Chloroflexus aurantiacus J-10-fl: one gene and its partner. The protein of the gene in region 2 interacts with the protein of the main gene of each other region in a pairwise test. Links are inferred from orthologs where the notes say so. Each region holds a gene or a part of one and is shown on either strand. Other genes may lie near its edges.

Region 1 (15,822 bases), 790 kb from region 2 along the record:
GTCGGGCGGTGATTTACGATCCCGATGGCCAGGTGCGTGGTTATGGCTATCGGCCTGTGGGGCGCGTGTATCCACAACCGGGGTGGGTCGAGCAGCGTCCGGCAGCGATTGCCCGCAGTGTTGCTGAAGCAATTCAGGAAGCGTTAGGGCGGGCCGGTGTGCGGGGGAACGAACTGCTGGCCTGCGGGATCACCTCACAACGCGATACAGTCTTTGCCTGGCACGCAATCAGTGGCCGACCAATTGGGAATGCCATTACCTGGCAAGACCTGCGCACGGCGCCAATGGTTGCAGCGTTAGAACAGACCCCGTTAGGGCCGCAGCGCCGCGAGCGGTTGGGTCAGTTTCCCGGTGCGTATGCCGGGGCAATGCATATGGCCTGGCGGATGCAACACGATGCAGCCTTTCGTCGCGCTGCTGAACGTGGGGTGTTGCGCGTGTCGCTGGCCGCGGGTTGGATCGTGCAGGCGCTTGGTCAGCCCTGCGAGCATGCGCTTGATCATTCGCTGTTGCAGGCCATGACAGTCTACGATCCGCGCCGACGTGCGCTGTGGGATGAATGGATTGACGCCTTGAATCTGCCGCGCGCAGCGTTACCGGTTGCCCGTCCAACCATCCATCATTTTGGCGATCTGGCCGTGGATGGAGCGATGGTGCCGGTGCTGGCAATGATTACCGATCAACAATCGGCGCTGTTTGGTTATGATTGTCGTGCACCTGGCCAGGCAGTGGCGACGCACGGGACAGCATCATTTGTGAATGCGGTGATTGGTTCTTCACCACCGCCCCAGGGCATCTGTAAGACCTACCTGGCCTGGGAGATTGCAGGTGTGGCAACCTATGCCCTCGAAGCCGATATGACCACGACCGGCGCGGCTGCGAACTGGCTACGTGAGCTTGGTCTGGTGCGGCGGGTGACCGATCTCGACCGTCACGCTGCCCGGGTTTCGGATAGTGGTGGGGTCGTGTTTGTGCCGGCACTGAATGGGTTAGGCGTACCCAGTGAAGACCGGAGTGCTCGTGGTGCTATCTTCGGGCTGGCGTTGGGGGTGGATGTCGGTCATATCGCCAGGGCATTCTACGAAGCCATCGGCTTTCAATTGGTTGACATTCTGGCGACGATGCGGGCCGAAGCCGGGATTAGCGTAGAAGAGTTGCGCGTAGGGGGGGGGCTGGCTGCCAGTGATCTGGCCTGTCAGATTCAAGCCGATCTGAGCGGGGTTCCCCTGGTGCGAGCGGCTGATACCGAGACGACGGCACGCGGCGTGGCGTTGCTGGCCGGGATTGGGGCTGGGGTCTGGGCGCAAGAATCGCTACCACCCTTGATTGACGAGCATGTCCGGCGTTTTGTGCCGCGCCTTTCACCTGCTGAGCGATCTGCGCACTACGAGCGGTGGCAGAAGGCCCTGGAGCGGGTGCGCGGATGGGTAAAGGTATAGGCGACGTGCAGCGCCGAAAACTATCTTGCATCGCATGTCAATTTCGTGCCTGATAGCGGTTGCTGAAGCTACCAACACCTTCTATAATAGAGAAACGATTGCAATAACGTTACAGTAATCGCATGCACTACTATCGGGTGAGGTGATTCATGGGTTTGATCAAACGGGTCGGTACTAAAGCTATCAATGCCCAACCTGCCGATACCGGCGCTCCTGCTGAGGAGGGGACGCGCCAGATCAGCCCTGCTGCTCACCCCGCGGCGGCAGATGAGGGCACACGCCAGATTGAAGCCCGACCGGCCAGCCAGTCGGCACCGGCTATACCGACAATGCTCAGCCCCGGTACACTGTTGCAGGGGCGTTATCAGGTTGAGGCTCCAGTTGGGATTGGTGGTATGAGCGTGGTGTATCGCGGGCGCGACCTGCGCTTTAAGGATGTCGTCCGCTATTGCGCAATCAAAGAGATGGCGCAAAGCGCCCCCGATTCGCAGACTCGTCTGCTGAACCTGAAGAACTTTCAGCGTGAAGCTGGTTTGCTGGCGACCCTGCAACATCCGGCCATTCCCAAGGTCTATGACTTTTTTGAAGAGAATGGCAAAGTCTACCTCGTGCTGGAATTTATTCCGGGGAAAGACCTGGAGACGGTGCTGGAGGAGCACGGTAAACCGCTTGATGAAGCGCGGGTCGCACGCTGGGCACTGCAAATCTGTGATGTGCTCTCGTATTTACATAATCATAAACCGGAACCGATTGTCTTCCGTGATATGAAGCCATCCAATGTGATGGTAGTCGGCGATGATCGGATTGTGTTGATTGACTTTGGGATTGCACGTAATCTTAATCGGGGTGACCGCAAAGGCACAATGATCGGCACCGAGGGCTATTCACCGCCTGAGCAGTACCGTGGAGTTGCTGAGCCGGTTGGTGATATTTATGCGCTGGGAGCCACTCTGCACCACTTGTTGACGAATACCGATCCGCGTCTCGAGACACCCTTTACGTTTCAAGAACGCCCGATCCGTCAGATCAACCCAACCGTTTCACCAGAGATGGAAGCGGTAGTGGCTCGTGCGCTTGAGTATGATATGGCAGCGCGCTGGCAGAGTGCCGAAGAGTTTCGCCAGGCGTTGTTGACGGTGCCTTCACTGGCCGGGGCCGGTACGGCTAAGCCAACGGTATCAGCGCCGGCAGTTCTCAAGGGTGCGCAGACCACCGAGTTGGTCTGGCGGTTTAAGTTTGAAGATGAAGTGCGTTCGTCGCCCTTTGTCAGCGGCGGTTTAGTATTTGTCGGCTGTTACGATACCAACGTTTACGCGCTTGATGCAACACGGGGCGAGTTTCGCTGGAAATATGCGACCGAGGGTGGGATCAGTTCGTCGCCGGCAGTCTGGCAGGATATGGTGTATATCGGCTCAGAAGACGGTACGCTTTACGCCCTCGATATGCGGCGCGGTGGCGTGCGTTGGACGTTTCGGACTGGCAAGGCGATCCGCTCGTCACCCCGAATTGATGATCGGGTGATCTTTGTTGGCTCCGATGATCAGCATGTCTATGCCATTGATGGTCTGCGTGGTACGTTGATCTGGAAATACCGCACCTGGAACCCCATTCGCTCGTCTGCCTGTATCAATGGCTCTTCTGTCTTTATCGGCGGTGACGACGGGAATGTCTACTGTCTTGATAGCCGTACCGGTTCGGTGAAATGGAAACAGCGGACGCAACAGCCGGTACGTTCGTCGCCGGCGTACAGTGATGGCCTGGTCTTTGTCGGTTCACTTGATCAGAACCTGTACGCCCTCGATGCCGAAGGTGGCTGGCCGGCCTGGCGCTTCCGTACCGGCCATTACATCAACTCATCACCCTTTGTGGTTGGGACGCGGGTCTTTGTGGGTGGTGTCGATGGCGTGATGTACGCGCTTGATACCAAAAATGGCCGCCTGGTCTGGAAGTATGAAGTTGGCAGTCAGATCACATCCTCACCACGGGTAGAAGGTGGTCGGCTCTATTTCGGTGCGGTTGATCAGGCTGTCTATTGCCTTGATGCCGGTAGTGGGCAGTTGATCTGGAAATATCCAACCGAAGGGGCGATTGTCTCAACCCCGATGATTGTCAATGGCATTGTCTACATCGGTTCCATGGATCATCATCTCTACGCTTTGAAAGCGTAAGTTCGATAGAGCGAAGGGAATTGGGGCTTATGTCGGATGAAACAACTCCTGCAGCGGACGAAACGCCGACCGAACCGTTAAGTCAGGCCGACATTGAAGCTGAGCGCGAACGACTGCAGCGCCTGACGCCGCCAGAAGAAGATGGCACCCGCAAGATCGGGCAGGATTATCAGCCAGCCCTGACGCTACGCCGTTCAGCGCAGGGTTTTGCCGCTGCTGCATTACGTGACATTGGGCGTGTGCGTGAAGCAAATCAGGACTGTGCTCTGGCTACGATTATGACCCTTCCCCGTGAGGGGAGTGATGTTGCTATAGGTCTATTCATCGTCGCTGATGGTATGGGAGGCCATCAGGGTGGTGAGGTAGCCAGCCGGCTGGCAGTGCAGACGGTGCTCACCAGCGTGCTTGAGCGGCTGGTGTTGCCAGTGATTGAGGATGGTTTGATCGAAGCGTTGCAGCCGTTGATGATTGAGGCCGTGCAGGAGGCAAACGCGGCGATCTGGCGGGAAGCCCAGGCGACCGGTTCCGATATGGGTACCACCTGTACCGCCGCTCTGGTGATTGGGAACGGCCTGTACATCGCCCATGTAGGTGACTCTCGGTGCTATGTGTACGAACCGGGTGGATTACGTCTGCTTACAACTGATCACTCGACGGTGGGGCGTCTGATTGCATTAGGACAGCTCGACCCGGAAGAGGCGCGTGATCATCCCCTGCGTAATCAGCTTTACCGTACCGTCGGGCAACAACCGCAGATAGCAGTGGATTTTGTCTACCACCAGTTGACCAACTGCTCGCATCTGGTTCTCTGTAGTGATGGTCTGTGGAGTCTGGTTGAGGAAAAGGCTATCGAGCAAGCGCTGCGTCATAGTCCCTGGCCGCATGATGTCTGTCGAGAGTTGATCGCGCTGGCCAATCTGGCCGGCGGCGACGATAATATTTCGGCGGTGGTTGTTTCGTTGCCGCTCGATGAGGCATAGCTATGAGTAAGGTTGACCTGCGCATCACGCCCAGTCGAAGTGTCTTACCGGCCAGTCAAGAGCCGCAGTTGCTTTATGCCCTTGTCGAGCTATCGGCGCAGAGCGGTGCGACCAAAATGCCGCGCCTGCCGCTCAACCTGTGTCTGGTCATCGACCGCAGCTCATCAATGCGCGGTGAGCGTCTCCAGCAGGTCAAGCAGGCAGCGATGCAAATCCTCGATCTGCTGGGCGATCACGAGAGTTTTGCGCTGGTTACCTTTAATGACCGTGCTGAAGTTGTGGTCTCAGCGCAACTGGCGCGAGCACGGGCCGAGATCAAACGCCAGATCAGCGCTATCGAAGCTGCGGGTGGTACCGAGATGGCAACCGGACTGGCGCTTGGTGTACAGGAATTACAACGAGCGATGATGCCGCGGGCCGTCCATCGTCTGCTCCTCCTCACCGATGGCCGTACCTACGGCGATGAGGGGCGCTGTGTAGAGATTGCCCGTCGTGCGCAATCACGGGGTATCGGGATTACGGCTCTCGGTATTGGGAGTGAGTGGAACGAAGATTTACTCGAAACTATTGCGGCCCGTGAGAACAGTCGTACTCACTACATCACCTCGGCGGCGGAAATTACCAAAATCTTTACTGCTGAAGTTGAGCGGATGCACAACATCTTTGCTCAGGATGTCCACTTACGAGCTATGCTGCCTTCCCAGGCCCTGCTTCGCTCGCTTGATCGCGTGCGTCCGTACATCGGGCCATTACCGGTTATTGAAGAGGCTGATTTTGTCTGGAGGGCAGCACTCGGCGATTGGCCCGAAAATGATGTACAGGCGTTACTGATGGAGCTGGTTGTCCCACCGTTGCCGGTTGGTCGCCATACGCTGCTTCGTCTTGGCCTGCGCTACCGTACACCGGGGAGTGATGGCGCCACTGCAAGCCATGAACAAGTTCTCACAGTCACAACCCGCAATCCTGATGAAGTCAGCGATGAGGTTGATCCAACGGTCAAACACTGGCTGGAACGGCTGGTGGCCTATCGGCTCCAGGCCAGTGCCTGGCAGGCAGTCGAAGAGGGAAAGCTCGAAGAAGCAACCCGACGATTGCAAATGGCCGGTACGCGGCTGTTTGAAGCAGGTGAAATTGAACTGGCCCGTACTGTGCAGGAAGAAGCAACCCGACTGCTGCGTTCCGGGCAGGCAAGTGCAGAAGGTCGCAAGCGGATTAAATACGGTACACGTGGCCTGATTGGGCGCGAAGGGCAATCGTAGTCTGGAGTGATGACCAATGGTGATTTGCAGCCACTGTCAGGCGCAACAACTCGATGGGACTATCTTCTGTACGGTTTGTGGTGCCAGTTTGATCCATGCCAGGTCTACTCGCCAGACCACGGCCTCTCTGAATCGTGCGGCTGCTGAAGCTCCCCAATTGGACGGTGACGACGCTACCATCGTGCCGGCGCCCGCTACCAAGACTGAAAGCGCAACGATTGCCCTGGTGGTTTTGAGTTCAGGACGGCGTATCGTTTTGCCGGTTACGTCTGAACTGGTCATTGGGCGTAAAGATCAACAACGGAACTTCTTTCCCGATGTTGATTTGAGTCTTGATGGGGGCTACGATGCTGGTGTTTCGCGGCGCCATGCCCGTATTGTCTGTCACAATGGCAGCTATGTTCTCGAAGACCTGGGCAGTTCTAACGGAACGTTTTTGAATCGCCAACGGGTGTCACCGGATCGTCCTGTGCCGCTGCACCATGGTGACGAAATACAGTTTGGTATGCTATTGGTGCGATTTGAAACAAACGGATAAGACACATTCTTTGCGGAGGCTTCTGTATGCCGAAAACAGTCATTCTTCATCTCACCGGCGAAGATCCGCTGCTGGCCGATATCGATCAAGAGCCGCAGCCCGGCGATCTCTTCATTAAAGTGACAAATATGCGCAAACGTGATGGCAAGCCGGTGCCGTATCTGGCTGCCGGTGTACAGGCCGTGATTTTCCCCTGGCATCGCATCACCTTCATCGAATTGATGCCGAGTGAAGAAGAACGCAGCCAGGTCATCGATTTCTTCCGCCAGTGAACGTGCCATGGTCACATCTACATCCCCCGGCGAGTGATCTCTTCTATCGCCGTGATGATCCGAACGACCAACGTCTGGGTGAATTAGTCATTCCCGGTGTGGGCGGGTATGATGCTGCTCAGGTTGTGATTCTCGGTTGTCCACAGGACATCGGCGTGCTGCGTAATCGTGGTCGGCCCGGTGCTGCGCAGGGGCCGACCGCAATTCGGCGTTGTCTATACCGCCTGGGTATTACCGGTTTGCAACATCTTACGATCTGCGATCTCGGTGATGTAGATACCACCGGCGACCTCGAAACGATTCATGCGCGTCAGCAGGCTCTGGTAGCGCGTATCATTGCCGATGGAAAGTTGCTCATTTCGCTTGGCGGAGGGAATGATATTAGCTTTCCCGATATGGCGGCGATGGCAGTGGCAGCTCCGCCGCCGCCGCTGGCAATTAATGTCGATGCGCATTACGACGTGCGGGCCGATCAACCGGCAAATAGCGGTACCCCCTATCGGCAACTGATTGAAGCAGGTCTGATTGCACCACAACGCTACTGGGTATGTGGGGTGCAACCATTCGCCAACTCACCCGCGTATACTGAATACCTGCGCACACGAGGTGCGACGATTATCGAGTTGAACACTGCCCGTCACTATGGGGTTGCCGATACGATGCGGTCTCTACTCGCTACGAGTGATGCCGGGAGTATCGGCTGGGGTTTTGACCTCGATGTGGTACAGGTTGCCGAGGCGCCTGGAGTCAGCGCCCCCAACCCGCTCGGTATGCGCGGTGATGAACTGGTTGCGCTGGCAACGCTGGCCGGTGCTGAGCCACGCACGCGCCTGATCGAATTCAGTGAACTCAATCCCCAATACGATATTGATGATCGTACTGCACGCCTGGCGGCAGTTGCGATCTGGCACGCTCTGGTAGCCTTTGCGACTCATCGTGGAGGGGGAAGACGTTAATAGACGTTAATATCTGTTGCGTTTTTACCTGCTGGTCACATCTTTCTGTCCAGGTCATTGGTACAGGACATGCGTCGAGAGGTTTGCCATGAGCGTTATATCTTCCCCGGCCTACAAGCGTGCCCTTCAGTTCATTACCCTCATGGGTGTCGTGAGTCTGCTGGCCGATATGGTCTACGAGGGTGGCCGAAGTCTGAGTGGTCAGTATCTGGCCTTGCTCGGTGCCAGTGGTGCGGTTGTGGGGTTGACGGCAGGGATTGGCGAGCTGATCGGCTATGGGTTGCGTCTGGTCTTCGGTTATCTCAGCGACCGCACCCGGCGCTACTGGTTGCTGACTATTCTTGGCTATAGTTTGACGGTTATTGCAGTCCCGTTGCTCGCTTTAGCCAATGCGTGGCCTTTGGCTGTTGGTCTGTTGATGGTTGAGCGTTTGAGCAAAGCGTTACGCAGTCCGGCGAAAGATACCCTGATCTCATACGCTGCTGATCGAGTAGGTGCAGGTAAAGGCTTTGGGCTGCACGAAGTGCTGGATCAGATTGGTGCAGTGCTGGCGCCGCTGCTGCTGGCCGGAATCCTGGCATTCAGTGGGAACTTTCAACTGGCGTTTGGGGTATTGATTATTCCTGGCCTGCTCTGCATGATGGTCTTGTTGATGGCACGGATGCGCTTTCCACAGCCTGCCGATTTAGCGCGACAAACCCCGGCAATAACCACAACCGGCTTTTCGCGTCAGTTCTGGTATTACTTGGCCGGCGTTGCCCTCTTTGCGGCGGCCAGTGTTGATTTTGCCCTGGCTGCCTACCATCTACAGCGCCTGCAAATCGTTCAGCCGGCGGGTATTCCTGCATTGTACGCGCTGGCGATGACGGTTGATGCTGTTGCTGCGTTCGGCTTTGGCTTGCTCTACGACCGGATTGGCCTTGGCGCATTGGTTGGGGTAACCGCTCTGGGAGCTTTGAGCACCCCACTTCTCTTCAGTACCGGTCTGCTTACCGTTATCATCGGTGTTGTCCTTTGGGGGGCAGTGTTAGGAGCGCAAGAGTCAATCTTGCGCGCTGCGGTAGGCCAATTGGCACCACCTGATCGGCGAGGTGCGGCGTATGGCCTGTTTCACGCCGGTTTTGGTGTGAGCTGGTTTGTCGGCAGCGCTTGTCTTGGTTTGTTGTATGATAGAGCACTACCGGCGCTGATTGGTGTCTCGGCGGCGCTCTACCTGGGTGCGGCGCTGGTGTTGTTCTACGTTGCCCGTCGGCAATGATGTCGACGATTCGCTACATGGATATTGATAGTTGACCTCGACAGTCGCAGGATGCGATCCCTCCGCCCCGCTGCGCGAGGGATTGCCATTTCGGCAATGAGGCCGGGATCGGTATGAATACGCTGGTTGTTGATATCCTGTTGCCGCTGATAACGGCAAGTCTGCTGGCGTTCTGGGTTGGGTGGGGAATTGCACGACTCCTGCTCCCGCCTGTACTTCAGCCATGGCGAGCGTTGCTAGCGCCCCTGATGGGATACGCACTGACGATAGTCATTGGGTATTGGGTCGTGCGTTTTCTCGGTGGATTAGGGTTGGCACTGGGCATTCTTTTGCCGCTCGGTGGTTTGTGTAACGGGCTGGCATGGTGGCGATACGGCCCACCGCGTATATCCATAGCCCTGCGGCAGTACTGGCCGGCACTTCTGGTGGCAGGAGTTGGGATCATTATCGGTGTCGCACCGTTATTGAGTTATGGCTACTCGGCACCGATTGGTGAAGGTTGGGATATTGAAAATTACTGGCCAACCGCTCGTTACCTCAGCCGGGGGCCGGTAAGCGCCATTGCCACCGCTCCGGCTAATCCACTACGCGATCTGAATGCCAGTCCACCCCGGATCGGGTTAACCCTTGGGTTCAGCATCTGGCAGGGAAGCGTTGATCTGCTCGGTGGCAGTGAACCGCTAACCAGCTTTGCCCCGCTGCTGGCCTGGTTGCGGGCGTTGGGTGGTGTCGGTATATACGTGCTGTTACAGGTTGTCTTCGATCTGCGGCGCTGGTCAGCGACCATCGCTGCGCTACTGTCCGTGCTCAATGGTCTCTTACTGTGGGTGAGTTTCTTCAACTTCGGAATGCAGCTTGCCGCCTGGCCGCTAATACCGTTGGCAATCATAGTAGGGCTTGCTGTTGTTCAGGCTCCCCGGTTTGGCGAGGGATTGGTTGCAGCGGCCATCGGCCTGGCGGCGTTGCCGATCACCTACTACCCGGCGCTTGGCCCGGTTGGCCTGATGGCGGCTGGAATCGGGATCGTCACACTCTGGCAAACGCAAGACCGCTGGCGGGTGATCCGGCAGGCGGTGAGTCTCTTTCTGGTCACACTCCTGCTAGCGTTACCTACAATACCAGACTATTTTGCCGGATTTAATTACCGCTACAGTCTGCCCTTAACCACTCTTGGTCTCTTTCGCTTTGTGCCACTGAGTGATATTGTTGGGCTAACCCCCTTTCGTTTGCGTGCTGCACCCGAACCATTAAACCCGCTTGCCGGGGCGGCTGCGCTGATGATGATAGGACTGGCCGGTTATGCACTTGTTGTAACCCCTCAACGTGCACGCTGGATCGGGATACTTCTCGGCGTGATCCTGTTTCTGCTCTATTTGCGCTTTGGTTCAGGGTATCACTACGGCTACCTCAAAGCAGCAGCCTACGTAGGGTGGCTTGCTGTCGTACTAGCCGTTGCCGGTCTGCAAGCTCTGGTTGAGCGATGGATGCAGCCGGTGTACCGGTGGCGCCTGATCAGCATTGTTGGTGTGGCGTTATGTGTCGGGGCTTCCATCGCAGTTACTGCTGTGCGTGTTGTTATCGATCATTGGGAGCGCCCTGGCCTCTTTGCCGACACCCTGCCGGCATTACGCGATTTGCGGCAGGTCGTACCGGCAGGGAGTAGCGTATTTCTGTCGGGAGATCCACGAGTGCAGGGTGTGAACAGTGCGTTGGCAGCTTACTTACTCGATCATACTGCTGTGTACGGTGCGGTGCGTACCGGCTATGCAACGTCGGTAGCGACAAATACTACAGGTATTGGCGATTACGTGCTGTTGCATCGCGATGAAGATCCGACTGCCTGGGGAATTGTCGCGTCTCCAGTCTGGCGTAGTGACACCTATGCTCTTTATCGAAAGCCGGAATCGGTGATTGCCCATTTACCTCTCGATCAATTGCTGCGCGTTGATCAGGCAATGACGCTGTCTGTTTCTGATCGACGTTTGGGACTGAACGAAATACCTTCTGCCAGCGAACCAGATGAGCGCTGGTTGACCCTCCAGGTTGCGGCGTTGGCCGAGAGTGGCCTGAGCATTGATGGTCGCACGTATCGCGTCCCGGCAGGGCGAAGCTGGTTAACAGTTGGCCCTCTGTTGAGTTCGCGGGCAGTAGCAGTGCGTCAGCACGGAGCCGAACCGATCCTGCTTCAGAGTGCGTTGCTGACAACTGATCCACCAGTTGTTCGTGGGCGATTACCCCATAATGTCGTGCTACAGGCAACCAGTACGGCAGACGACTTGCGCATAACAACATCACTGACGATGTTCAACCCGGACAGTGGCCCGGTGGTTGCCGCTATTGAGTTGTGGGATCGACGACAGGGGTATTTCTTCGGGCGCTACGGGTTGCGCGTACCGGTTGCTGCTACCATCCAGCAGCAAACGATCACGATTGATCTGCGTGATGGGACGGCAATTGCCGTTGATGGGGCCGGCGAACCATTACCACTCGGTGTTCAGCAAGGTGTACGACAACCCGGCGCTTACACAGCCCGGCTCTGGCTCGGTACCGATCAGCGTGCTCTGCTGACGCCGGTAGACCTCTTTGCATTCACTATCGATCTGGCCGGCAATGTTACACTCGATTGGGTCGCGCAACATCCGCTCCTTGCAACAGCGATGAACCGTCCTGTCAATCCTCTTAACATTCGTTTTGGGGATGATATGCTGCTGCGCGGGTATGATCTGAGTGCCGGGCGGGTAACGGCTGGTGAAAGCATTGCCATCACGCTGTGGTGGGAAGCAGTGCGTGGCAATCTCGATGAACGGAGTATTATGCTGCATCTCCGCAATGATCGCGATGAACGCATTGTTGATGTCGATGGCCCACCGGCAGCCGGGGGACGCCCAACCAGTCTCTGGCAGGCAGGTGAAGTGGTGATCGATGATCGTCGTTTGACCATTCCGGCTGATCTACCTCCGGGCCGTTACTGGCTTGTGATTGGGAGTTACCGCTGGCCCTCCCTCGAACCGCTACCGGTCGCAGGTACTGATACAACCGTCTGGCGCGTCCCGATTGAAGTGGTGGCACCGGCCATGATTGCCGGTCATTAAACCGGCGCAGCGGGTTGGGTCACACACCTGTCAGCACTTGCCCAACAATCCTGGGTGGTGGCAGAGTGGGCTATAACTCAACTCCGTGCAATCTGTAACAACTTTTGGTACAATACGAAGGAGCGTACCACCACAATAGAACTACTGTAGTACGGCCTCCATGATGTCGATCACAGTGCGGTAGCACTGATGTATCAATGGCGATGCAGTCGCAGTGAGCATGAAAGAGCATGGCTATGACCAGGAACACTCTCACCGTAACCGACAACCGCACCGGTAAAACGTACGAGATTCCCATCGAGAACAACACCATTCGGGCAACCGATTTACGCCAGATCAAAGTATCGGAAGACGATTTTGGTTTGATGTCCTATGATCCGGCTTACCTCAATACTGCATCCTGTAAGAGTAGCATCACCTACATCGACGGTGATAAGGGGATTCTAGAGTATCGAGGTTATCCAATTGAGCAACTGGCTGAGCAGAGTTCGTATCTTGAGGTTGCGTACCTGCTGCTGTACGGGGAACTCCCCTCAAAGGAACGCCTGGCCTGGTGGGAATACCGGATCAGTCGGCATCTTTTCCTCCACAACAGCCTGGTAGAGCTGATTCAAGCCTTCCGCTACGACGCCCATCCAATGGGTATTCTCATCAGCTCCGTAGCGGCAATGTCCACGCTATACCCCGAAGCCAAGAACATCCACGATCCGGCTGTGCGCGAAAAGCAAATCTGGCGTATTATCGGCCAGATCCCGACAATTGCTGCCTTTGCCTACCGCCACCGCATCGGTCGTCCATTCAATTTGCCCGATAGCTCGCTCAGCTACACCGCCAACCTGCTGTACATGATGGACTATATGAATCAGCGCGAGTATGAAGTAAATCCAGTGCTGGCCAAAGCGCTGGATGTGCTCTTCATTTTGCATGCTGATCACGAGCAGAACTGCTCTACCTCGGTCATGCGTAGTGTTGGCTCAAGCCACGCTGATCCGTACAATGCGCTGGCCGCTGCCGCAGCCGCTCTCTACGGCCCACTCCACGGTGGTGCCAACGAGGCGGTACTGCGCATGTTGCAGCAGATCGGCCATCCAAAGAACGTGCCGGCATTTATCGAGCGGGTGAAGAAGGGTGAAATGCGTCTCATGGGCTTTGGTCATCGCGTTTACAAGAATTACGATCCGCGGGCCAAGATCATTCGTAAGATCGCTCACGAAGTCTTTGCGGCTACTGCTGCCAACCCGCTGCTCGATGTCGCGATGGAGCTTGAGCGAACTGCATTGGAAGACGAGTACTTTATCTCGCGCAAGCTCTATCCGAATGTGGATTTCTACAGCGGTCTGATCTATCAGGCACTGCGCTTCCCAATCGAGTACTTCCCCTTCCTGTTCGCAATTCCACGCGCTTCAGGCTGGCTGGCACAGTGGATCGAGATGCTCGAAGACCCCGAGCAGAAGATTACCCGTCCACGACAGGTCTATGTTGGCCCACAGCGGCGGGATTATGTGCCGATTGATCAGCGCTAATTGAACGATAATAATTATCAGGGCGGTCGTCAGGCCGCCCTGATGATTCGGTAGTCGGTTGGATGAGGGTGAAGACGCAGGTGGTTGTCGTGGGTGGCGATTGGATCGTTGTATCTGAAGGTTAAGCGTCCCTTACCGACAGATGTAGCTTGCAGGGCAACCAAACGATTGCCCTGCAAGCTACGTTCGCCCGGTGTATAGTGTATAGTGCAGGAGATGTTATGCGATCCTACACCTTAAACGCACTACGACCGGCATAACGGGCAGCGCTTCCCAGCTCTTCCTCGATCCGCAGTAGTTGATTGTACTTGGCAATCCGGTCGGTACGTGCCGGTGCTCCTGTCTTGATCTGACCGGCATTTGTTGCTACCACCAGGTCGGCAATCGTAACGTCTTCGCTCTCGCCGGAACGGTGCGATACCACTGCCGTCCATCCGCTGCGCTGCGCCAGTTGGATTGCACTCAGCGTCTCGGTGAGCGAACCGATCTGATTGAGCTTGATCAGAATGGAGTTGGCTGCTTTGGCCTCGATTGCCCGCTGAAGCCGTTGCACATTCGTGACCAGGAAGTCATCGCCGACCAGTTGAACGCGGTCGCCCAGCTTCGCTCGCAACAGTGCCCAACCTTCCCAGTCGTCTTCGGCCAGACCGTCTTCGAGAGAGATGATCGGATAGCGATTGACCAGATCAACCCAGTAGTCAACCATCTCGGCGCTGGAAAGCGAACGGCCTTCGCGCTTGAGATGATACTTGCCATCCTCAAAAATCTCGGTTGTCGCCGGGTCGAGGGCGATAACGATCTGCTCGCCAGGGCGATAGCCGGCCTTCTCGATAGCTTCCATGATCAGTTGCAGTGGGGCGTCGTTGGTAGGCAGGCTGGGGGCAAACCCACCTTCGTCGCCAACCGTCGTGCTGAAGCCGCGGTCGTGAATGACCTTCTTCAACATGTGATAAATCTCGGCACCCCAGCGCAGACCCTCGCGGAAGCTCTCGGCACCGACCGGCATAATCATAAACTCCTGAAAGTCGGTGCTGTTCGTGGCGTGCTGACCGCCGTTCATGATGTTCATCATCGGCACCGGCAGTACGTGGGCGTACACACCACCCAGGTAGCGGTAGAGGGGCAGGCCAAACGCAGCCGCAGCCGCCTTCGCCGCCGCCAGCGAGACACCCAGAATGGCGTTGGCACCGAGCTTGCTCTTGTTGGGCGTGCCATCGAGCGCGATCAGTTCCTGATCAAGGGCAATCTGGTCAGCAGCGTCGAAGCCGATCAACGCTTCGGCAATGTCTTCGTTGACCGCCTGTACGGCTTTCAGCACCCCCTTGCCGTTGTACCGTGATTTGTCGCCATCGCGCAACTCCAGCGCTTCATGGGCGCCGGTTGAGGCACCACTGGGTACGATGGCCCGTCCGACATCACCACTTTCCAGCCGCACATCGACTTCGATGGTTGGATTGCCTCGTGAATCAAGCACCTCACGGGCAACGATTGCTTCAATTAGTGTTGACATACTTCCTCCGGGAAACCAGGCCCGAATCCTTTGGTCGAACAACGTGTAGTTGTTGACCGCTGCTCAGTATAGCACGAATAAGCGGAGCGCTGCGTGAAGGTATTGTGAACGTACCGCTTCCGCTGCCCAACCAGCAGTGCGGTTGGCGCGGAAGCGTGGCTTACGTAAACCGGGATGAGTGCCAGAGCATGATCAGGCGTGTAGATCGGGTAAATTGAGCGTCAACGGACTGCTGTTCATCAGCGGTCGCAATGGTGTGATCGAGACGTAACCGGCGCGCACCGCACCATCATCGGTATCGACATCGAAATCGGGAACCCGTTCGCGAGCGAAGCGAAAGATGATTTGTGAACGTTCCACCGGGCCGGTCGGGTTGAGTTCAATATCGAGGTAGTGACCGAAGAAAAACTCTGAAAGACGGGTTTGGCGAAATCCGCGCAGATCGTCTGGTGAAGCGACGTGGGGGACATTGACGTTCAGCACCAGCGGTGCCTGACCGCGAATTTGTTCGAGCAACGGAAACAAGCGCTCGGCAACGTAAGCTGCCGTCGCCCACGGCATCGGCTCAGGGCCGATATATTGCAGGGAGACGGCCATAGCCGGCAGTCCCCACAGCGCCCCAATCATCGCCGCTCCGACCGTACCGCTCAGCATCACATTACTGCCACCGTTCAGGCCACGGTTAATGCCGGCAACGACTGCGTCGATTGGAGGCAGCACCCCACTCAACATCGCCACCGTCACGCAGCCCACCGGTGAGCCATTGTGGGCAAAGGCCAGCATACCATCAAGTTCGGCAGGGGGAATAATTGCGCGTAATTCGCGGT
Region 2 (15,914 bases):
TATACGAGATCAGCCACAAGAACCCGGTCTGGATTCACACCAGCGATGCCGAACGGCTCGGCTTGCGTACCGGTGACCTGATCAAAGTCGTGACCGAGATCGGCTACTTCGTTGATCGGGTTTGGGTGACTGAAGGCATTCGCCCTGGTGTCATCGCCTGTTCGCACCATCTGGGGCGATGGCGACTCCAGGAAGATGGCGGCGGTCGACTCTCGACTGCTCTGGTCGAACTCAAACAAGAGGGTCAGGGTGAATGGCGTATGCGTCAGCTTCACGGCATCCGCCCCTACGAGAGCGACGATCCCGACACCTCGCGCATCTGGTGGGAAGATGCCGGTGTGCATCAGAACCTGACCTTTGCCGTACACCCTGATCCAATCAGCGGCATGCACTGCTGGCATCAGAAAGTACGCCTCGAACCAGCCGGCCCGAACGACCGCTATGGCGACATTTATGTCGATACCAAACGGGCACACGAAGTCTACCGTGAATGGCTGGCGATGACGCGACCGGCAAGCAAGGTGTCACCAAACGGCATGCGTCGGCCACACTGGCTGTTGCGACCGTTCCGCCCGGCCCGTGAGGCGTATTTCCTGCCGGAGAAAAAATCGTGAACGATACCGCTGACCTTGTAGCCCGCCAGACCCTGGCCGATGTCATTGGCCGTCTCCTTATCGCACCGCCTTCCGCTCAGCTTTGGGCGGAGGCGGTGGCACTGCCTGAACTGGCAACGGTGATGACAGATCAACCGGAGAGCCTGGCGGTTGCGTATGAGCAGACCTTCGGACGCAATGTCTACCCTTACGAGTCGCTTTACCGCGACGAAGAACTCATGCTCAACACCGCAGCCGCCGATCAGGTGGCGGCTTTCTACGCTACCTGTGGCTTTACGCCACCGCAGACTGTTGGTGCTCCCGACCATTTGGGGATCGAATTCCTCTTTCTTGCCCGCCTGATCGCCACTGAAGCAGCAGCTCTGGCCGATGGCGACAGTAGATTGCAGCAGTGGGCACACCAACACGCAGCGTCCTTTCTCGGCAACCATCTCGCCGTCTGGGTGCCGGTTTGGGCGCATGCTGTGCAGCGCATTCCCGGTCATCCACTCTATCAAACCCTGGCCACCCTCGCGGTAGAATTTATCGAGAGCGAGCTGGAGCGTCTTCAACCGGTACCGTCCTCATCTCGCTCATACATTCCGCTCGCCACGAGCGCTGCCTCGCCAGAAACAGATGACCTCAACACGCTGATACGTCATCTCATTACACCGGTACGCGCCGGCATCTTCTTCAGCCGCGCCGATTGCTCACAGTTGGCCCGCCGGCTCGGATTTTCAATCCCAATTGGGGATCGCTTCACGATGATGCGCACCCTCTTCGAGACTGCCGGTGAGTTTGAGCAAGCAGACGGATTAATCGTTGCCTTGCAAGAAATGATGTCAGCCGAAGCACAAAGGTTGTCTATGCTGATTGATGGGCAGGCGGTCTGGCAACCATTTCTCGCCCCGTGGATCGAGCGGTTGGAGCGTAGTCAACGCTTGATCAGCACCTAGCTTTACACCAGACCCGGTCTTCGGCACTCTTCAGCCGCGAATGCACAGGCTTGCGCCTATGCAATTTGCTTGTCGTTATCAACCAGTGCGACTCCACGCGACGTTGCTCACTGCACAACATCAGAGACACATCTTGAACTGATGTCCCCTGATCCCAACGGCTCAAGGATGAACAGAACCTGTGAGCGCGGGCAAGCGGTAGGGCTTGATGATGAGCTGAAAGCCCTCAGCCCCGGCCCCCCTACCGCAGTGCAGGCTATGCATTACCCACGTGTCACGCTGCGTTAGGCCGGGCTGCAAGCGCTCCCCGTGGCGAGGGCTTCCAGCCCGCGTGCAGGCATCCCCACTACCGCCGTCATGTGCTGGTCGTGGCCGCTGGTGCACAGGCTAGAAGCCTGCGCCACGGTCTAATACACCATCTACCTCCGCCACCACTGCGACCATCCGCTTCCCGTTCGTGACGTAACACCCACGCGACAATCCGTAGGGGCAGGTTCTAAACCCGCCCCTACGGAACCGCCCCTACGTCCCACCATCATCAGAGGCACGTACCGGCACGGGAGTCCGCTGCAAGCCTCGCCGGATCGTGAGCACGGCTGGTGCGGCAGCGTGGCTGCCGCACTCCATACCACGCGCCACGGGTAACGCCGCCGGAAACCCGTATCCACCCCGGCGGGTGCAGCGGCAATGCCGTTCGCCGGGTCTGTGATCACGACCATCGTGATCGGGTGATGTCCCTTATTCACCACCTCCCCTGGATGGTCAGGTGAACGGCCCAGGCACCGTCTGTAGGGGCGGGTTTAGAACCCGCCCCTACGGAACCGCCCCTGCGTCCCACCGACACCAGCACGCTGTGGGGCAGGCTGCTGGCCTGCGTTCAGCCATCCCTATCATCAGAGGCACGTGCCGGCACGGGAGTCCGCTGCAATCCGCGCCGGATTGTGAGTACGGCTGGTGCGGCAGCATGGCTGCCGCACTCCGTACCACGCGACACGGGCATCACTGCCCGGTAACGGTATCTTCGCCGAAACGTGATCTCACTGCATGCGGAGCGAGAATGCCAGTTTGGCATCTCAACGCTTAGGGGTGGTGGCAGGGGAATTGTCGGATCACGGCTCATGAACTCTCCTCCACCAGAATCCACCCGGCCTTTTGGCTTTCAGCCCCCGTGCGCTGCCATGCTATACTTGGGTGTGTTTGCATATCTCACAAACACGTGAGAAACGTTGCGCTCACCGGTTTTGCAGGTTATTGTTACGAACAATTGCCTGTCATGCACCGACATTCATGCTCTTTTCGATAGCTTTGGACAAGGAGCTTCATCATGATCACCTATACGATTGCAATGCCAATGCCGCATTCCCACCTCTTTCATGTGCAGATCGAGATCGAACGTAACGAAACCGGTGAGATTCGCCTATCGTTACCGGCATGGACTCCTGGTTCATATATGATTCGTGAGTTTGCACGCCATGTGCAGGAATTTCAAGCAGTTGACACGCAGGGTGTGCGGTTGCCGTGGCGAAAAATTCGCAAAGATTGCTGGCTGGTTGAGGCCGGTGCTGCGTCGCGGGTGATAGTGACCTACAAAGTATACGCATTTGATCTTACCGTGCGTACCAGTCATCTTGACGGATCGCACGGCTATTTCAATGGCGCAAATGTGTTTATGTATGTCCACGGTCGCACGCAGGAACCATTGGCCCTGCACGTCGATCCGCCCACCGGCTGGCAGGTGACGACCGGCCTGACCGCGTTACCGCCCGATCCGGCGCGTCCGCAGCGCGCTTCATTCCAGGCCACCGATTACGATGAATTGATCGATTGCCCGGTTGAATGCGGAACGCATCGCTTGCTCACCTTCACGGTTGATGATGTCCCACACACTATTGCCATTTGGGGCCACGGCAACGAAAACGAAGAGCGATTGCTGGCCGACACCAAACGAATCGTTGAGGTGCAGCGAGCAATGTTCGGTAGTCTACCCTACCGCGACTATACCTTCATCGTGCATCTGACCGATGGCAAGGGTGGTGGACTCGAGCATCGCAATAGTGCTACCAATATGGTTGACCGCTGGACATTCGGTGAGCACTACGAGCGCTATTTGAGTCTGACCTCGCACGAACTGTTTCACGCCTGGAACGTCAAGCGATTGCGCCCGGCACCCCTGGGGCCGTTCGATTATCAAAACGAGAACTACACCCGACTCCTGTGGTTGATGGAGGGTGCCACCAGCTATTACGACGATTTGCTTCTGGTACGGGCCGGGCTGATGAGTGAAGAGCGTTATTTGCAAAAACTGGCAGAGAAGATCGTCCAATTGCAGAGTCAACCCGGTCGTCGTCTCCAGAGCCTCGAACAGAGTAGTTTTGATGCCTGGATTAAGTTCTACCGTCCTGATGAAAACAGTATCAATTCAAGCATCTCGTACTATTTGAAAGGTGCGTTGGTGTGCTGGATGTTTGACATGGCGATCCGGGCGCAAACCAATAACGAACGCAGCTTCGACGATGTGATGCGCTATTTGTACCAGCGTTACCCAATCACCGGGCCTGGCATCCCGGAGGACGGCGCAGTACTGGCGGCAATTGAAGCGATTGGCGGTACAGACAATGGCTTACGTTCGCTCTACGAACGCTATGTTGTCGGTGTCGACGAGCTGGATTATGCAGCAGCGCTGGCTGTTGTCGGGTTGGAACCGCGCTGGCAATACCGCCGACCACGGCCCGATGGTCAGCCACCGGCATGGCTGGGTGTGAGTTGGAAGAAACAGGGTGAGCGCACCATTGTGGCTACAGTGCGCAGTGACGGCCCTGCTTACGAAGCGGGGGTATATGCCGATGATGAGCTGGTTGCCCTCGATGGCTGGCGCGTCAATGAAGAGCGTTTGCAGCAACGACTGCTTGAACGTCAACCCGGTGATGTCGTGCGGTTGACCCTCTTCCGGGGAGATGCGTTGATTGACGTCCCGGTGACACTGGCTGTCGCGCCATATGATATGCTATCACTGGTCAATGTAGCAGCGCCGACGGCTGCCCAATTGCACACCCGTTCAGCGTGGCTGCAAAGAATGGTCTAGGCACTTCACAGAACAAGAGTGACAGCGACGATGAATACAACGTCAACTGAGACACGCAAAGCAATGGCGGCAGCGGCGGCGGTAGCCCTGGTACGGCCAGGGATGGTGATCGGGTTGGGCTTTGGCAGTACTGCCGCCTACGCAACACGCATGATTGCCGAACGTCTGCACCAGGGTGATCTGAACGACATCGTTGGTGTACCGTGTGCCGAGGGCACTGCCCAACTGGCTCGCGAACTGGGTATTCCGCTCACAACGCTCGACGAAGTCGCTGCGGTGGATTTGACCATTGACGGCGCTGACGAGGTTGATCCGCAACTATCGTTAATAAAAGGAGGCGGCGGAGCACTATTGCGTGAAAAGATGGTCGCGCAGGCCAGTCGGCGGGTCGCGATTATTGTTGATGACAGCAAACTGTCACCAGCCCTCGGTACACGCTTTGCCTTACCGCTCGAAGTCGTCGATTTTGGCTGGCGCGCCACTGCACGCTGGCTGGAGGCACAAGGCGGAACGGTGCAGCTTCGCCTGCGGGCCGATGGTCAACCCTTCCGTACCGATCAGGGAAACCTCATTCTCGATTGGAAGTGCGGCCCACTCAATGATCCGGCAGCGCTGGCAGCTCAGCTATCAGCGCGAGCCGGCATTGTCGAACACGGTCTGTTCATTGGTCTGGCAACCGATCTCTTCGTAGCCGGCCCGGACGGTGTGCAGCACGTGACCACCAGCGATTGCGGTACAATAGCCTGGTAGGCTTTCATTCGCGGAAGGCGTGGATTGAAACCATCATAACAACAGGGATGCTATGCGGCTTGCGCCTTCAATTCTCACGGCTGATTTTGCGCGTTTGGGCGAACAGGTTGCCACAGCCTGTGCTGCCGGTATTGACTGGATTCATCTCGATGTGATGGATGGCCGGTTTGTGCCGAATATTAGTTTCGGTCCGCTGGTTGTTCGCGCATTGCGACCACTAGCCGATCAATACGGAGCATTACTCGATGCTCACCTGATGATTGTTGAGCCGGAACGCTACCTGGCCGACTTTGCCGCTGCCGGTGCCGATCTGATAACCGTCCACGCTGAAGCGACGCCTCACGTGCATCGGGCCGTGCAAATGATCCACAATCTGGGCAAAAAAGCCGGGGTTGCTATCAACCCGGCAACTCCTCTCAGCATGGTCGAAGAGCTAATCGATCAGGTAGAACTCATCTTGTTAATGACGGTCAATCCCGGTTTTGGCGGACAGACGCTCATTCCGTCGGTACTCGCAAAAGTACAGCGGCTGCGCACCCTGCTGGGTGATCGTCCGGTGGAGATTATGGTTGATGGTGGGGTAAATCCAACCACCATCGCCGCCTGTGCAACTGCCGGTGCGACGGTGGCAGTGGTTGGATCGGCGGTATTTGGCCCGCAACCAATCCCGGATGCCATTAGCGAGCTGCGCATAGCGTTGGGTGAGGCCGTTCCGGGTAAGTGATGGGCTAAAGGATGCAAGCGGGTCAAAACAGAACCTTACTCTTGTGGACAGGGCATGTGTTGAAATAATGCAGGTGATCTATGTATCTGGCCGGTGACATCGGCGGCACAAAGACAATTCTGGCCCTCTTTGATCAGGCGACCGGGCCACATCATCCGGTTTTTGAACAGACATTTGCCAGTGCGCGTTATCCCGATTTAGAGACGATGATCGCTGAGTTTCGCGAACAACATCCGGTTCCCATTGAGGGCGCAGCGTTTGGCGTCGCCGGGCCGGTGGTCAGCGGACGGGCCAGTATCACGAATCTGAGCTGGACAATTGACGCTGCCAGATTGAGTACAGTGTTAAACGGCGCACCGGTACGCCTGTTAAACGATCTGGAAGCGATTGCCCAATCGGTTCCGATTCTCGAACCTGCTGATCTGGAGACACTTACTGCGGGGCAAGCCATTGCTGGTGGCGCAATTGGGGTCATCGCCCCTGGTACCGGTCTGGGTGAGGCATTTCTCACCTGGGACGGGGTGCGCTATCGCCCGCACCCCTCTGAAGGCGGTCACACGACATTCGCGCCCCGCAATCAGGTTGAAAAAGATCTGCTCGATTACCTGCATCAACGGTACAATCACGTCAGCTACGAACGTGTCTGCTCGGGCATTGGCATACCGAATTTGTACGCTTTTGTACGTGATCGACTGCTCCAACGCGAAACGCCGGCGGTCGCCGAGCAACTGGCCGCTGCCAGTGATCCCACACCGGTCATTGTCCAGGCCGGGATGGCAACCGAACAGATGTGCCTGGTATGCCGTACCACCCTTGAACTGTTCGTTGACATTCTGGCAGCCGAAGCCGGCAATCTGGCGTTAAAGGTACTGGCGACCGGCGGCGTATACATTGGCGGTGGTTTACCACCACGGATGCTGCCATTGATCAAGCGTGAACGATTCCTACAGGTCTTCCGTGATAAAGGACGTTTCAGTGAATTGCTGAGCCAGGTGCCGATTCACGTCATTCTCGAACCGAAAGCCGGTCTCCTCGGCGCGGCAGCAGCAGCAATGAGTTGACACCGTTAGTATTTTAGTGTATAAATAACACTAAATCACAACGGAGGGAGATAATCGATCATGCAGGATGAACGCCCGGTACCTTACGACATCAGCAAATATCAACTGCCGGCTGTCACGGTCGATGTGGTCATCTTCAGCCTGATCAATCGTACCCTGCACGTCTTACTGGTACAGCGCAAGCGCTGGCCATTTGAAGGACGCTGGGCGATACCGGGCGGTTTCATCCGGCTTGACGAATCGCTTGAAGAGGCTGCACGTCGTGAACTCGAAGAGGAGACTGGGGTACGAGATGTGTACCTTGAGCAGCTCTACACCTTCGGCGATGTTCAGCGCGATCCGCGTCACCGTGTGATCAGTGTGGCCTACATTGCACTGGTACGCGCTGATGCACAGACGATCCGGGTGAGCGCTGAGAACAGCGATGTGCGCTGGTTCCCGGTTGACCACCTGCCCACGCCGTTGGCCTTCGATCACGATCAGATTCTGGCCTATGCCCTCTCGCGATTGCGCTCGAAGCTTGAGTATACGACGCTGGCGTTTCAGTTGCTACCTGAACTCTTCTCGATCCTCGAATTGAAACACATTTACGAGCAGATTTTGGGGGAAAAGCTCGACAAGGGCAATTTCTACCGCAAGATCAAAGAGGCCGGTATTCTGGAAGAGACACCCTATATGCGTGAAGGCCGTGGGCGACCAACCCGCCTCTGGCGGTTTCGCCGTGATCGATCCGGCGATAAGCAATTTGTCTTCCGCTGGCGCGAGGATCGCCGTGAAGGGGTGAGTTGACCGACCCCAAGATCAGCTTCTCTAATGTTTCTGCAAGCGTTTGTCATCAGAATCGATAGGGTAGAACCCTGTTCTCGCTTCGTGCACCCCCGTGCGGGACTGCCATGCATTACCCATAACTCGAATACTGCATAGCTCGCATGCGGGCGAGGGGCCGGGGATGAGGGCCGGCGAGTCGGCGGGTTAAAACCCAGCCTCAATTCGTAGAAGCCCCGCCGGGGCTGACCTGACGGCGAGGAGTGGTGCCAGACGCACGTGTGGATAACCCCAACGGGGCTTCCACGTCGTGAGGGAGGGCTTCAGCCCGCACGACCAGATCGGCGGGTTTGGCTGCACGCGGGATCGAGGCTGCGGAACACCTGACGCCTGGTGTGCGTGACGAACGATGCGCCGTGTTCAGCACGATGTGTTATGAGGGGTCATACCGGCTTCTGTGTGACATGTGGGTAATGCATAGGCGGGACTGGTGGGGTAGCGCGAGGAGGGGGTATCGCACTTGCCCTAACGGGGCTTGCACGCGGTCAGGCAGGGCTTCAGCCCGCATGACGGCAGGACTGGCCTGACGGCGGGAAGGGGACATAGAAGTTACGGTATATCGCTCCCCTGAGCCAACACGCGACAGCAGGAGCCATCTGTCACCGGTAGTTCCCACCCCCAGAGATGAAATAGGATCGGGGCGTGTCGCAGGTCACTGGTGGATACAACACCACCGTTACCCACTCATCACCCATCACGCTGGCGCTGTACCTGAGCGTGATAACCCGTGAACCGGTTCGTGTGCACCGCTGACAAACCACCATAAGCGCACTGGTAGTACGCCGGCAGTGCGCCAGCATGGGTCTGACGACCCGAATGATGTCATTCAAGATATGATTTACTCACTATATTCCGCGCAACGTTTGCGCTCCTGAACCGGTTTATATAGAGAACACCGTTTCTGCTCAGGAGCGCATTATGATCCAGTACGCTCTTCCATCTGCCCGCCACTGCTGCCTTTGCGCACCGACCATCAACAGACCGTCTCTCTCCCACACGCATCACCCGGCACGCTGGCGATCCGGTGTGGTACAATACTGTTCCAACGCCGCTTCCACGCCGATACCAACATCATCAGGGAGGTATCACGATGACCCACCTCAAGCCCAACCTGACTCGTGCGCGCGCACCACGTACAGCCCCTGCCGACGACCCGTTTCGCTACGGCTGGCGCTTTGTGCCCCGCCCCACCCCCGACGATCCCCATCACCTCGAACAGGTGCCACTCACTCTCGAGGATGTCCTCCATCCGGAGGTGGGAGACGTCATCGTGCATAGCGCGACCGTCACGAAACCGACCGGATGTATCTCACCAGTGTGTTGCGGGAGCGCCTGGAGCCGTCGGGGATAGCCATTGTGCTCACCGATGTGCGTATCGCCTGGGACGTGCCCAACCTCCGCCCGCACAGCCCGGATGTGACGGTCATTCCCGGTCTCCCCGCACGGCGGAACTGGAGCACTTTCGATGTGCGGGATGAAGGCCAGCGTCCGGCGCTCATCATTGAGATTACCTCGCCGGAGACCCGCCAGAATGATCTGGAGGCCAAGGTTGAGCACTATGCCTGGGCAAGGGTGGCGCAGTACGTGATCGTCGACACCACCCGCTCTGAGCCACGACAGCTGCGCTTACTGGACTATCGATTGGTCGGGGATCGCTATGTACGCCAGCGGCTCGACGCGAATGGGCGGGTGTATCTGGCGATAGCCCGGCTCTGGGTCGGAATTATGGGCGACCACGTGGTATGCTACGACGAGCAGGGGGTGGAGATCGGCGACTACACTGAGGTGGTGCGGCGTGCCCGCCAGGAAGCGGCAGCCCGGGCGCTAGCGGAAGAGCGAGCACGCCTGGCTGAAGAACAAGCCCGCCGTGAGGCCGAGGCTCGCGCCGCTGCTGAAGAACAGGCCCGCCGTGAAGCCGAGGCCCGCGCCGCTGCTGAAGAACAGGCCCGCCATGAAGCCGAAGCGCGTGCCGCAGAAGCGGCAGCACGCGCCGCTGCTGAAGAACAGGCCCGCCGTGAAGCCGAGGCTCGCGCCGCCGCTGAAGCACAGGCCCGCCGTGAAGCCGAAGCACGAGCGGCAGAAGCGGCGGCACGGGCGGAAGTCGAAGCTCGTCTCCGCGAGCTTGAGGAAACATTACGTCGATTGCACGGCAACGGATAGTGTTATCGGGAGTGCAGCATAGTGTGCGGCGAATGGGCTTGTCACATACGCAGCCGGTTCGGGAGTTTCCCTATTTCATGTGGTGTCCTGAACTGGCTGCCTGTGTAGCCAGGATGTAAAACGTTGTTCAGCTTCTCGACGCCAAGGCTCGCATATCGATCAGATTACTACTGATAACTCAAGTTGCCGCCTGTACTATGGGCATGCCATGGAGTTTGACCGCCAGGATAAACAGCACGACGTTGTGCGCAACACTGTGTGGCGTACCTGCATGAACGATGTGGGGAGTATCCAGTTCCCATCGATGCGCTACGTCACGCCTCACGGTAGCAACTCAGGTTATACCTAATCCTCTGTGGTGACAAAGGTAGCAACCTGGGTTACTGGCAAGCCGGATACGGCATTAGCGACGTCGACAGGCATCATCATCGCACGTCGTGCTACCGCCGAAGAGATAGCGATTGCGGGCAATCAATTCGTACACCGGCTGAGCCAGTGTCAGGGCACCAGGCAGGCGCAAGAGTTCACCTAAACCGCGCAGTGTCGGTAGCTGTAGGAGAATTTCGCGTACTGCCTCGGCACCACGGTAGATGGTACCGTCTGGGCCGACGACATGCAATTGCCCCATCGCTTCTTCGTGGCTAATTTGGGGAAAACGTTCCCGTGCACTGGTGCTGTTGGCGTCGAGTAGCTCGATCTGGTTGTGATCATCGTAACCGGCAATCAATGCGGCCTGGCTGCGACATATCCGGCAGTTGCCATCGTAAAGCATTGTGTAGCGCATAGGTGTTTTCTATCGATCAGTACGGCACAATCGCCGTTACAACTAATGCCAGAACCAGAATGCCGATGATGACGGCACTCAGAATGCGAAACCATTGCTGATAGCGTTTGCGACTCATATCACTCTCCTGGAAGAGGTTGAATCAAACGGTTTTATCGCTCTCTATCATTATACCCGTACTTATGGCAATCTGGCTGGCAAGAGCGCTAACGATCTATCGCCTGGATGATTGCGTCTACAACCATAGCAGCAATCGCATGGTGACGGTACGGCGGCGGTGTTCGTTTGGGGTAGGTGCGGTTGCACAGCAGGACGATTGCCAGTCTCCGCTGGGGAATGCCGATCAGGAGGGGGCCGGTGAAGCCACTATGGCCGAAGCCGTGGTGGATGGCGCTCCCCATGTATGGGCGGTGTAGCATCCAGCCCAGGCCACTCACCAATCGGCTGGTGTCGGAGGCCGGTTGTGGGGTTAGTGCAGCCAGTGCTGTGCCGGCCCGCAGGAGCTGGCGGTCTTGCCAGGCTCCTTCCTGGATGAAGAGCTGTACCAGCCGCAATGCTTCAGCCGCCGGGCCGAAGAGGCCGGCATGACCGGCAACGCCGCCCAGCGCATACGTGCTTTCGTCATGCACCACGCCGTGTACAAGGCCACCACGCCATTCCCAGTCCCATTCGGTGGGGGCAATGGTTGCCCGCCACTCCGTCGGTGGGTTGAAGCGCGTCTTGTGCAGGCCGAGCGGTACACAGACCAGTTCGGTCAGGGCGTCGGCCAGTGAACCACCGTAGATCGCGGTCACGACATCACCCAACAACAGGGTGTTGAGGTTGGCATACTCAACGATGCGACCGGGTGGATGGCGGGGAGTGGCTGTGTAGACCATTGTTCTGATCGTTGCGGCGCCGGCGCGGGCTAAGGGCGCCAGTTGGACGGTCAGACCACTGGAGTGACTCAGGAGATGGCGAACGGTGATGTCGGGTGCATGCAGTGCCGGTAGCCAGTGCTGGATGGGTTGGTCGAGTGGTAGCATGCCGGCGTCGTGCAGGCGGAGTGCGGCGGTGGCGGTGAAGACTTTGGTTAACGACGCCAGATCGTAGATGGTATCGAGCGTGACCGGCATGGTGCCGGGGTCATCGTACATCGTGGTGCCATAAGCAGCCGCATGCAGGATGTGGGTGTCCTGCGCCACCAGGACAATGGCGCCTGGAAAGATACGCTCGTGAATCGCGGTGGTGATGATGTGATCAATCTCAGGTATCATATCGTTGTGGGTACGAAGGTTGCTCCCTTATCTGCTGACGCTTTCCTGAAAGTATACGCCTGTTGTGAGGTGAAGGAATCGGTGCGGCTCAAGCCGATACCAGTAGCCTTCAGGTTGGGCTACCGTGCTGTGGTCTCAGCCGCACTACACGAGCAGGCGATTTCTGCGCAGGGCAATCTCGACCAGCCAGAGCAGGAGTGCCAGTCCGGCCAGGTATGGCCAGAGCGCTACTACTTCGCCGCTTGTGCGAGCCGCCGGTGTGGTCGCAGAGAGATCAACCTCCATACTCCCACCGGTTAGTGTGGCAATCTGTTCCAGTAAACGCTCACCCTGTAATGGCTGTGGTGGCGGAAACGCATACTCCGCCGGGGGTAGTTGGACGTAGCCGATGCTACGTTGTAACGTCTGCCCGTTGGCGAAGAGGGTCACCGTGATCGCATAGGGGCCAACGCTTGTAAACGAAAGATCGCGAGCGTATCGCCCCGGCGCGACCTGGATCAGATTGATGTTCTGCTCGTTTCCGTTGGGGAGCGCGATTCGGGCAGTGACCTGGGCCAGGTCTATCGGCTTCCCTCCGGCAGAGCGAGCGTCAACGACCAGGCGGGTACGGCCATGCGCAGTTTCAACCTGCACTTGCAACGGGCCGCTATCGGGGGTTGGTAGCGTGTACTGCACGATCTGCGCCCAGAATTGCTCGTAGCCTGGCCAACCCGGCCATGAACCTGCCCACGGCGAGGTTGCACTCGCCGCCCAGGCGACGCTGCGCCCCAACCCATACTGCCAGACTGCCAGCAGCGGGTCTTCCGCAGGACTTTTCAGCACCATTGAGGCTTCAGGACGTGGCTGGAGGGCGATGTATCCGTCAAGCGGAGGGAGTTCACGCGGATTGAGGTTTCGTACCAGGGGGTGAGGCTGATGCAAGATCACCGGTACCGGTTGCTCGACGGTGAGTTCAGCGGTTGCGATCTCGCTCTCTTGAAACGTGATCCGCGGGAGATCGGTCGCGTCGGCGACAAAGTAGTAACGGCCATTCCCCCAACTGGCTAACTGATTGAGGAGTTCGGTGTCAGAGTCACTACCAATGGCGATTGTCGAGAGCGTTATCTGCGCAGCGCGCGCAGTCTCGACCAGTTGCTGGTAGCGCGGGTAGTTGTTGCTGTAACTCCGACCATCGGTCAGTAATACCGCATGGCGTGTGCTGTACGGTTCGTTCGCCAGCGCCGGTAGCCCAACCGAAAGGGCGCGTTCGATATTCGTTCCACCACCGAGCGACATTGTCGCAATCTGGTCTTGCAACTCAACCAGCGAAACACCTTCGCCAACCGTGCGGAACGGCACCGTCCAGATCGTCTCGGTATCGAAGGCCAACACACCAACCCGGTCACCCGGTTGGAGCGTCGTCAGTGAGAGGATGGCAGCCTCTTTGGCCATATCAAATTTGCTGATCCCAAAGGTAGCACTCATACTGGCCGAACGGTCAATAATGAACAGGATCGACACTGGCGCTCGCTGTGGGCGTGGCGGTGGTGTCATCAACAGCGGCAGTGCATCGGCGAGAGGGGTTTCGGCATACCCGCCAAGGGTGAACGACTGATTACCACCGATGACGGTCAAGCCTTTGCCTTCGCTACGTACCACCTCGCGCAGGGCAACCATCTGCTCTAATGAGAGCTGAGTGGCCGGAACATCAACCAGCACGAAGCCGTCGAAGCGGGTAAGCAGATCGAGGTTGGCCGGCAGTTCAGAGGCGCTGCTGCGTTCGATCACCATATCGGCCCGACGTAACGCATCGGCGAGGACAGCACCCTCATCACCACTATCTTCAATCAACAGGATATTTGGTGGCGGCATGACCAGCGTGGTCGCACCCGCTACATTGTTCGCTGTAAATGTGTCATTCCTATCGGGCACAAGCTCGGTGCGCAGACGGATAACACCAGGTTCGGTGGCGGTGTGCGTCGCTACAAACTCGTAGGAACCGGAAGGAATAAAGATCGGTTCTTCACCGAGCAGTTGATCGTCTGCCCATACCCGTAACCGGGCGGCCAGCGCGTCACTACTGACCGGTGACTGGTAAAACGTAGCGATGCGTAGTTCAAAGGTTTCCCCACTACGCACAAACGCAGGCGCATCGAAGCGCGTCACTGCTACTTCAGAAACCGCTGGTGGCGAGACAAGACGCACATCAATCCGAATACCGACCTGCGCAGCCTGTTGTGCGGCAATCAGAGCATCACCCCCCGTCGTCTGACCATCGCTGATCAGAATGACTCTCCCGCCACCGGGGAGCAGGTGGCGAACGGTGGCGATGGCGGCGGCCAGATCACTACCGGCGCCATCGGGGAGCCGATCACCACCTGCCACCACATCAGCCCCGAACGCGAGCAGCCGGGTCTCGGGGCCGGCGGCAGCGGCAATCGCTTCGGCTTCGGCGCGAATAGCCGCCTGCCCGGCAGGTGTCAGGCTATCGGATTGATCATAGAGCACGATCAGCGGGCCGGCGAGTGGCGCACCGGGTAACGGGCGGATAGGATCGGCCAGGGCACCAACCAGCAACGCGACGATTGCCAGGCGCATCCCAACCACGCTCCAGGGCAGACGGTTGCCGGCACGACGCCAGATGAGCAGCAGCGCCGGCAGAACCAGAAGCAGCCAGAACATATGCGGTGCTTGCCAGATCATCGTCCCTCCTGGATTGGTCTGCGCTGAATGTAGAGCCATTCTGCGACCAGGATGCCGATAGCCGCGATCACCAGCCACGACCATACAGGCTGTGGCACGGGAGTACGTGTAGCCGGCATCGGCGCGAATGTCGGGTTAACGGTGGTATTGTCAATCCGTGGCGTCACATCAGATTCGAGCAGAGAACCAGCGTTCACCGGAATCTGCGCCTCGCGCAGCACCTGCCCGCCAGACAGCTCACGAACCTGGTAAAGCCCGGCTTGTGACGGTTCCAACGCGACGGGCAACGCCGGTTGGATGGTCATCACGTCACGGACACCGTCTGGATGGCGCACTTCCAGGTCAGTCGTCCGTAGATCGGTCGCGTAGATGACAGGTGTGCCAAACGTCACTGCCGTTGGCAATACCGGCGGCGCCAGGTCACGAATGGTACGGGCCACCAGTAACGGAAACGCCAGGCGTCTGGTGATGGGATGATCGGTCAGATCAAAGTTCCAGACCGCGACATCACTGCGCTCAAAACGGCCCCGCAAGATAAGCGGATGATTGCCACTGAAGGCCAGCGGCGTCAACCAATCGGGCGGATTACCGAGCACTACTGATCCCCAGTTCACACCGCTCAGATTAATATCGCGTAGCAGCGTTTCACCGGCAGGGGTCAGCGTCACGGTTGCCTCAGCCGGCGCCCGCCCCTGAACCGCCAGCAGCGACCCATCAGGCGGATTGATGACCAGCACCCCACCCTCCGGCCAGCGCGACGGCAGCGTGTTCACCAAAACGGTAACATCGGCCAGAGGAGCCTGATCGGGATTATAGGTTGCTGATGATATTGTCGTCAGGGTTACATCCGGCATCGCTTGCAGCGCGCGCGTAAGCGCCTCAACGTCACTGCCAACCAAGAGGACTCGAACCGGTTGTTGATTATTCATCACCACCGTGGCAGTATCGTCGAGTGGTAAGCCATCGTTACCGGCAATCTCTAGCCGCACCTGGCGGGCCGGGCCGGGAAGTGTCCAGGTCAATTCGAGCGTAGCACCTGCC

Evidence for each region.
Region 1: the proteins of rpe (region 2) and eno interact in binary tests that used the Escherichia coli proteins (3 or more experiments, as listed by UniProt). The link is inferred for Chloroflexus aurantiacus J-10-fl from one-to-one orthologs.

The regions. Positions count from the first base shown.
Region 1 is NC_010175.1:5,078,655-5,094,476, reverse strand. The notes cover bases 12,856-15,678. They hold eno (phosphopyruvate hydratase), read right to left. Parts: upstream 14,996-15,678; coding sequence 13,715-14,995; downstream 12,856-13,714. Other genes in these bases: surE (5'/3'-nucleotidase SurE), read right to left, coding at 15,188-15,678; CAUR_RS19975 (citrate synthase), read left to right, coding at 12,856-13,485. Outside these bases: CAUR_RS20020 (FGGY family carbohydrate kinase), read left to right, coding at 1-1,439; CAUR_RS20015 (outer membrane protein assembly factor BamB family protein), read left to right, coding at 1,589-3,607; CAUR_RS20010 (PP2C family protein-serine/threonine phosphatase), read left to right, coding at 3,637-4,587; CAUR_RS20005 (vWA domain-containing protein), read left to right, coding at 4,590-5,846; CAUR_RS20000 (FHA domain-containing protein), read left to right, coding at 5,863-6,384; CAUR_RS19995 (hypothetical protein), read left to right, coding at 6,411-6,656; CAUR_RS19990 (formimidoylglutamase), read left to right, coding at 6,659-7,612; CAUR_RS19985 (MFS transporter), read left to right, coding at 7,701-8,870; CAUR_RS19980 (hypothetical protein), read left to right, coding at 8,984-11,962; more of CAUR_RS19975, read left to right, coding at 12,199-12,855; more of surE, read right to left, coding at 15,679-15,822. UniProt on the Escherichia coli protein: Catalyzes the reversible conversion of 2-phosphoglycerate (2-PG) into phosphoenolpyruvate (PEP). It is essential for the degradation of carbohydrates via glycolysis.
Region 2 is NC_010175.1:4,284,028-4,299,941, reverse strand. Bases 4,355-7,269 are described here. They hold rpe (ribulose-phosphate 3-epimerase), read left to right. Parts: upstream 4,355-5,433; coding sequence 5,434-6,105; downstream 6,106-7,269. Other genes in these bases: CAUR_RS16785 (NUDIX hydrolase), read left to right, coding at 7,227-7,269; glk (glucokinase), read left to right, coding at 6,186-7,166; rpiA (ribose-5-phosphate isomerase RpiA), read left to right, coding at 4,662-5,381; CAUR_RS16805 (M61 family metallopeptidase), read left to right, coding at 4,355-4,631. Also shown: CAUR_RS16815 (molybdopterin-dependent oxidoreductase), read left to right, coding at 1-614; CAUR_RS16810 (TorD/DmsD family molecular chaperone), read left to right, coding at 611-1,549; more of CAUR_RS16805, read left to right, coding at 2,874-4,354; more of CAUR_RS16785, read left to right, coding at 7,270-7,955; CAUR_RS16775 (thiol-disulfide oxidoreductase DCC family protein), read right to left, coding at 10,555-10,935; CAUR_RS16770 (serine hydrolase domain-containing protein), read right to left, coding at 11,142-12,191; CAUR_RS16765 (VWA domain-containing protein), read right to left, coding at 12,336-14,873; CAUR_RS16760 (vWA domain-containing protein), read right to left, coding at 14,870-15,914. UniProt on the Escherichia coli protein: Catalyzes the reversible epimerization of D-ribulose 5-phosphate to D-xylulose 5-phosphate.